2 regions of the Mesorhizobium sp. BR1-1-3 genome follow, and region 1 is predicted to be linked to the other one. Evidence: riboswitches for the same ligand, from Rfam matches in the RefSeq annotation. Region 1 holds a riboswitch; the other holds the start of a gene.
The links. Region 1 has a riboswitch for S-adenosylmethionine ahead of metX (homoserine O-acetyltransferase MetX). Riboswitches for the same ligand answer to the same signal wherever they lie in the genome.
Positions count from the first base shown of each region.

Region 2: linked by a shared signal. The riboswitch ahead of LB559_RS09585 (O-succinylhomoserine sulfhydrylase) and the one ahead of metX (homoserine O-acetyltransferase MetX) in region 1 are both predicted to bind S-adenosylmethionine.

Region 1 covers NZ_JAIUIC010000006.1:123,426-127,315, reverse strand. The annotation lists gene metW (methionine biosynthesis protein MetW) at 3-617, opposite strand; gene metX (homoserine O-acetyltransferase MetX) at 676-1,845, opposite strand; SAM riboswitch at 1,960-2,037, opposite strand; gene hisC (histidinol-phosphate transaminase) at 2,175-3,284, shown strand; gene LB559_RS15420 (prephenate/arogenate dehydrogenase family protein) at 3,290-3,890, shown strand, end outside.
Region 2 covers NZ_JAIUIC010000003.1:474,357-478,246, reverse strand. The annotation lists gene LB559_RS09595 (ABC transporter substrate-binding protein) at 21-794, opposite strand; gene LB559_RS09590 (2'-deoxycytidine 5'-triphosphate deaminase) at 895-1,989, opposite strand; SAM riboswitch at 2,064-2,141, shown strand; gene LB559_RS09585 (O-succinylhomoserine sulfhydrylase) at 2,199-3,386, shown strand; gene LB559_RS09580 (ceramide glucosyltransferase) at 3,394-3,890, opposite strand, start outside.

The DNA.
Region 1 (3,890 bases):
AATTACCGTTTCAGCAAGAACACTGCCTGCTGGCCGAAGAAGTTCCAGAACCACCACGGCATCGACAGGCCGATCTTCTGGCCGGCGGCGTCGAGGGCGGTTGCCTTCTCGACTGTCGCGCCGAGTTCGTCGCACAGATTGACGAAATCGCGGATGGTGCAGAAGTGGATGTTGGGCGTGTCGTACCAGGAATAGGGCAGGTCCTTGGTCACCGGCATGCGGCCGTTGAGGAACAGCGACAGGCGCACACGCCAATGGCCGAAATTGGGGAAGGAGACGATGGCGCGGTTGCCGATCCTGAGCAGTTCGTCCAGCACCAGCTTGGGATTGCGGGTGGCCTGCAGCGTCTGCGACAGGACGACGAAGTCAAAGCCCTTGTCGGGATAGAATTCGAGATCCTTGTCGGCATCGCCCTGGATGACCGAGAGGCCGCGCGCCACACATTCGTTGACGCCGCGCTGCGACAGCTCGAGTCCGCGGCCGTCGACCTGCTTGGTGTCCTGCAGCAGCTCGAGCAGCGAGCCGTCGCCCGAGCCGACATCGAGCACGCGCGACTGTGGCGGGATGAGGTTGGCGACGACTTCGAGGTCGACGCGCTGGTCGCGGTTGACGCTCATGGCTTCGCCTCCCGCCTGGCGCATGATCCCGATCCGAAAAGCCTGCAATTTTTCCGGGTCATGCGCTGAGCCCTCTCGCCCGGGCGGCCGAGCCGATGAAGCCGTTAATGGCGGCAAACAGTTCCGGCTCGTCGAGCAGGAATGCGTCGTGGCCACGGTCGGTCTCGATCTCGACGAAGGATACCGATGCGCCGGCGGCGTTGAGCGCATGCACGATCGAGCGGCTCTCCTCGGTCGGGAACAGCCAATCCGAGGTGAACGACACCAAGCAGAAGCGGGTTTTCGTGCCGGCGAAGGCATCGGCCAACCGGCCGCCATGGTCTGCGGCGAGGTCGAAATAGTCCATCGACCGCGTCATGTAGAGGTAGGAATTGGCGTCGAAGCGATCGACGAAGGTCATGCCCTGGTGCCGAAGATAGCTTTCGATCTGGAAGTCGGCGTCGAAGCCGAAGGTCAGCGCTTCGCGATCCTGCAGATTGCGGCCGAACTTGCGGTGCAGGGCGGCTTCCGACAGGTAAGTGATGTGGGCGGCCATGCGCGCTACCGCCAGGCCCTTTTCCGGGCGTTTGCCGTGCTCGAAATATTTGCCGCCATGCCAGTCCGGATCGGCCATAACAGCCTGCCGGCCAACCTCATGAAAGGCGATGTTCTGCGAGGAATGGCGCGCGCCGGTGGCGATCGGCAGCGCCGAGAAGACGCGCTCCGGATAGCTCGACGCCCATTCCAGCACCTGCATGCCGCCCATCGAGCCGCCGAGCACGCAAAACAGTTTCTCGATGCCGAAATGGTCGATCAGCATCTGTTGCGCCCGCACCATGTCGCGGATGGTGATGATCGGCAGGTCGAGCCCATACGGCTTGCCGGTGGCCGGATTGGTCGAAGCCGGGCCGGTGGAGCCAAGGCAACCGCCGATGACGTTGGAGCAGATGACGAAGAAACGATTGGTGTCGATGATCTTGCCGGGGCCGATCAGCACTTCCCACCAGCCAGGCTTGCCGGTCACCGGATTGGTGCTGGCGACGTGCTGGTCTCCGGTCAGCGCATGGCAGACGAGGATGGCGTTGGAGCGGGCATCGTTCAGCGTGCCATAGGTCTGGTAGGCGATCTGGAACGGTGACAGCAGCGTGCCGGCGTCCAGCTTGAGCGGCTTGTCGGATCCAAAACGCAAAACCGGGCTCGACGGTTGGTCGATCTCGTTGTTGGTTTTGCGGGCACGCAGAACGGCCATGACATCCATCTCACACTTTGAGCCCACGCATCGCACTCGTCGAAAGTCGATGCCGATACGGGTGTCCGGCCGGCGCGGACAACAAAAAACCGGCATTGCGGTCGCAAAGCCGGTTACAGGATGCAAACGGCCCTTTAGCAAGTTGTTTAACGTGGCTGCAAGCCGACCGGCCAAATCACCACGGAAGTTCGCTCCCCTTCTAGGGCTGTGGCGCGCCGGCGTCAACGGCCTGCCTTGGGCGGGAGGCTGTCGCCTCTCGACATTGCAGGCCACGGCTTGTATTTCCGCTGCGGCTTCCCTCAGGAAGCGTTCTCGACGGATTTTGCGACATGAGCCAGACACCGGACCAGGCACGTCCAACCCCGCGCGCGGGCATCATGGACATAGACGCCTATGTGCCGGGCAAGAGCACGGCGCCTGCCGGCGTCGCCAAGGTCCACAAGCTGTCCTCCAACGAGAACCCGCTCGGGCCCTCACCGAAGGCGATCGAAGCCGCGCGCGAGATTGCCGGAAAGCTTGACGTCTATCCAGATGGCACCGCCAGGCGGCTGCGCGAAGCGATCGCCGAGGTGCATGGCCTCAACCCGCAGAACATCATCTGCTCCAACGGCTCCGACGAGATCCTCGGCCTGCTGGCGCAGACCTATCTGGCGCCCGGCGACGAGGCCGTCATCACCGAACACGCCTTCATGGTCTACAAGATCTACATCCAGTCGGCGGGCGCCGTTCCGGTGACGATCAAGGAAACAGACGAGCGCGCCGATATCGACGCCATCCTGGCCGCCGTCACGCCGCGTACCAAGATCGTGTTCCTCGCCAATCCCAACAATCCGACCGGCACCTATGTGCCGTTCCAGGAGGTGCGCCGGCTGCATGCCGGTCTGCCCAGGCACGTGCTTCTGGTGCTCGACGCGGCCTATGCCGAATATGTTCGCCGCAACGACTATGAGGCCGGCATCGAACTGGTCGGCAGCGCAGAGAACGTGGTGATGACCCGGACCTTCTCCAAGATCGGCCTCGGCGGCGCGCGGATCGGCTGGATGTATGCGCCGATGCACATCGTCGACGCCATCAACCGCGTGCGCGGCCCCTTCAACGTCAATGCGACGGCGATCGAGGCCGGCATCGCCGCCATTCGCGATCGCGCCCATGTCGAGCGCAGCGTGGCGCACAACGAGACCTGGCTGGCCTGGCTGAGTGCGGAATTCACAAAGCTTGGGTTGCGGGTGACGCCCAGCGTCGGCAATTTCATCCTCATTCATTTTCCCGAGGACCAGAAACATTCGGCAGCGGCGGCGGACGACTATCTGACGGCGCGCGGCTATATATTGCGGCGCGTTTCGGGCTATGGCTTTCCCAACGCGCTGCGCATGACCGTCGGTACCGAAGAGGCCAATCGCGGCGTTGTCGCCGCTCTCACGACATTCCTGAAAAGCTAGAAACCATGACATCACCGATGTTTGAAAAGATCGCTCTGGTCGGCATCGGCCTGATCGGCTCGTCGCTGGCCCGCGTCATCCGCCGCGAGGGCCTCGCCCGCCACGTATCCATCTCGACCCGCAGTGCGGCGACGCTGGCACGGGCCGAGGAGCTTGGGCTGGGCGATAGCTATAGCACCGATGCGAGAGAAGCTGTCCGCGATGCCGACCTGGTCATCATTTCGGTGCCGGTTGGATCGTCCGGCGCGGTTGCCGAGGAAATCGCGCCGGCGCTGAAGCCGGGCGCGATCCTCACCGATGTCGGCTCGACCAAGGCGTCTGTCATTGCGCAAATGCAGCCTTATGTGCCTGAAGGTGTCCATTTCATTCCCGGCCACCCGCTGGCGGGCACAGAAAAATCCGGCCCCGACGCCGGTTTCGCCGACCTGTTCGACAATCGCTGGTGCATCTTCACGCCGCTGCCCGACACCGACCCGGACGCGTTGGAGAGGCTGTCGGAGTTCTGGCGGCGCTGCGGCGCCAACATCGACACGATGGATCCCCAGCATCACGATATGACGCTGGCCATCGTCTCGCATCTGCCGCACATCATCGCCTACAACATCG
Region 2 (3,890 bases), on a different contig from region 1:
AAGGAAAAGGCGCCTCTGCCTCAATAAATATCGAAGTCGAAATACTTGGCCTGGATCTTCTTGTAGGTGCCGTCGGCAACGATCGCGTCGATGGCCGCGTTGAGCTTGTCGCGCAGGGCCGTGTCGTCCAGGCGCACGGCGATGCCGGCCTGGGTCTCGGTGCCCTTGACGTCGCCGACCAGCTTGCAGCAGCCGTCGCTTGCCTTCTTCAGCCAATCCATCAGCACGAACTTGTCCGAGATCACGGCGTCAAGACGACCGTTGGTCAGGTCGGTGATCGCCTCTTCCTGGGTGGGATAGAGTTTGGCCTCCGCGCCCGCCTTGCCATATTCATTCTGGGCATAGTCGGCCTGCGTGGTCGAAGCCTGGGCACCGACCGTCTTGCCGGCAAGGGCCGCCGGTTCGGTCGAGGTGAGATCGGTGTCCTTCGGCGCCACCAGAGCCAGCGGTGTCGTATAATATTTGTTGGTGAAGGCGACCTGCTTCTTGCGCTCTTCGGTGATGCTCATCGAGGCGATGATGGCGTCGAATTTCTTGGCCTGCAAAGCGGGAATGATGCCGTCCCAGTCCTGGGTAACGATCTCGCATTCGACCTTCATCTGCGCGCACAGCGCATTGGCGATGTCGATGTCGAAGCCTTCGACCTTGCCGTCGGCGGTAATGGTGTTGAACGGCGGATAGGCGCCCTCGGTGCCGATCTTGATTTTTTCGGCTGCCTGCACCGACAGAGAGCCGGCCAGTGTTGCCAGCATGGCAGCGCCCGCCGCCGATATGACCCATTTCGAAAATCGCATTTTCTTGGTTCCCCTTGAACGCCGCCAGCTTGACGGGCGGCAAGGCAGCCAAGCATGGCGAGCCGGTACAGGCAAGTATTTTGCCTTGGGGCAATGAGGGTCAGCGCGCGGCGCGGAAATGCTTGGACAGCTTCAGGCCCTGCGCCTGGTAGTTGGAGCCGAGATCGGTACCGTAGAGTGCCTGCGGCCGCTTCAGCATATGCTCGTAGACCAGCCGGCCGACGATCTGGCCGTGGTCGAGGATGAACGGCACTTCATGGCTGCGCACTTCCAGCACCGCCCGGCTGCCGGTGCCGCCGGATGCGGAATGGCCGAAGCCCGGATCGAAGAAGCCGGCATAATGGACGCGGAATTCGCCGACCAGCGGATCGAAGGGCGTCATCTCGGCGGCGTAGAGCGGCGGCACATGCACCGCCTCCTGGCTGACGAGGATGTAGAATTCATCGGGGTCGAGCACCAGTTCGCCGGCGCCGCTCTTGTGGATCGGTTCCCAGAAGTCGACGACTTCCTGGGCCGCGCGCTTGTCGACATCGACGAGGCCGGTGTGATGCTTGCCGCGATAGCCGACCAAGCCGCTTTGATCGCCGTTGAGGTCGATCGACAGCGCGATGCCGCCGCCGGAAATGTTCGGCGGCTCGGTGGCGACCAGCATCTGCGTGCGATGCAGGTCGTGCAACTCGGCTTCCGAGAGCAGCGCATTGCCGATGCGGAAACGGATCTGCGACAGGCGCGACCCGGTGCGGACGACGATCGGGAAGGTGCGCGGGCTGACTTCCAGAAAGAGCGGGCCATGATAGCCGGCCGCGATCTTGTCGAACTCGTGGCCGCGATCGGTCATGACGCGGGTGAAGATGTCGAGCCGCCCGGTCGAACTCTTCGGATTGGCCGAGGCTGAAATGTCCGCCGGCAGCGCCAGGCTTTCAAGCAGGGGCACGATGTAGACGCAGCCGGTCTCCAGCACCGCGCCCTCGGCCAGATTGATCTCGTGCAGCTGCAGCCGGTCGAGCTTTTCCGAGACCTTGTGATTGGGGCCGGGCAGGAAGGAGGCGCGCACCCGCCAGGCCTTGTCGCCGAGCCTGAGATCGAGGCTGGCCGGCTGGATCTGGTCGGTGTCGAGCGCACGCGCCGACTTCAGCGCGCCGGACTGGAGCAGCGCCGATATGTCCTGGTCGGGAAGAATGCCTGTCTGCCGCAAGGCTCCACTCCTGCTTGGTACAAACCTCTTAATGAAGCCGGCAATTGACGCAAGCGCGGTGCGGGTCTAAAGGGTCGTTATCCCGTGGTGATTTGGCCGGTCGGCTTGCAGCCACGTTAAACAAGTCGCTAAAGGACCGTCGGGCCGCAAGGCCGTATGGACCGGTTGCGACTTTCGCGGCCGGTTTTTTTGTGTCTGGAAGAAAAGCGATGAGCACCAAGAAGCGCAACTGGAAGCCTCAGACGGCACTCGTGCACAGCGGAACGCTGCGTTCCGGTTTCGGCGAAACGTCAGAAGCGATCTATCTCACCCAAGGCTATGTCTACGAAACGGCGCAAGCCGCCGAAGCCCGTTTCAAGGGCGAAGAGCCGGGTTTCATCTATTCGCGCTACGCCAATCCGACCGTCGACATGTTCGAGAAGCGCATGTGCGCGCTGGAAGGTGCGGAAGACGCGCGCGCCACCGCGTCCGGCATGGCGGCGGTAACGGCCGCCCTTCTGTGCAGCGCCAAGGCCGGCGACCATATCGTGGCGGCACGCGCGCTGTTCGGCTCCTGCCGCTGGGTGGTCGAGACGCTGGCGCCGAGATACGGCATCGAGGCGACGCTGGTCGACGGCACCGACATCGCCAACTGGGAAAAGGCGGTCAAGCCGAACACCAAGCTGTTCTTCCTGGAAAGCCCGACCAATCCGACGCTGGAAGTGGTCGATATCGCCGCTGTCGCTTCGCTTGCCAATTCGATCGGCGCCAGGCTGATCGTCGACAATGTCTTCGCCACGCCCCTGCAGCAGAAGCCCTTGCAGCTCGGCGCCCATATCGTCGTCTATTCGGCGACCAAGCACATAGACGGCCAGGGGCGCTGTCTCGGCGGCGTCATCCTGTCGGACAAGAAGTGGATCGACGAGAACCTGCACGACTATTTCCGCCATACCGGCCCAAGCCTTTCGCCTTTCAACGCCTGGACGCTGCTGAAGGGCCTGGAAACGCTGCCGCTGCGCGTACGCCAGCAGACGGAAAGTGCCGGCCGGATCGCGGATTTTCTGGCCGAACGGCCGGAAATCGCGCGCGTCATCTATCCCGGCCGCGCCGACCATCCGCAGGCCGACATCGTCAAGAAGCAGATGTCGGGCGGCTCGACGCTGATCTGCCTGGACGTCAAGGGCGGCAAGCAGGCGGCCTTCGCCTTGCAGAACGCGCTCGACATCGTCCTGATCTCCAACAATCTCGGTGACGCCAAGAGCCTGATCACCCACCCGGCGACGACGACGCACAAAAATCTCAGCGACGAGGCGCGCGCCGAGCTCGGCATCGGGCCGGGCACGCTCAGGCTGTCGGTTGGCCTGGAGGATGCCGACGATCTGCTCGAGGACATCGCGCAGGCGCTGAAGGCCAGGTAGGAGGCCTTCAGGCGCCGGACGGCGTCTCTTCCAGCTCGGCCGTCTTGGTGCCGATGGTCATCGCATTGCCGCGCCAGTCGACGGCGCCGCCGAGCCAACCGCGCCCCCACATCGCCGGCAGGATCAGGTCGCGCGCCATGATCGCGGCGACCATGCGTGGCGACAGGTACCAGCCCTTGGACCAGGCCAGGGCGCACTCCGGAAGATAGAAGGCCGCCAGCACGGCAAGGGCGGTTGCCCAGAGGCTGAAGCCGGCGCTTGCCGCTGCAATCAGCGCAAGCACCAGCGGCACCACGGCGCCGGTCAGGATTTCGGGTGCGAAGAACAGCGGGAAAGTGACGCGGCGCAGGCGCGCCCAACGGGCCTGACGCGACCAGATCTCGTCAAACGAGCGCCGGCCAAGCGGCTGCTCGAAGGGGGCGGCGACGAGATTGACGCGCAGGCCGAGACTGTTCACCAGCTTGGTCGCAGCGGCATCCTCGGCGATCTCGGCGGCCAGCGCGC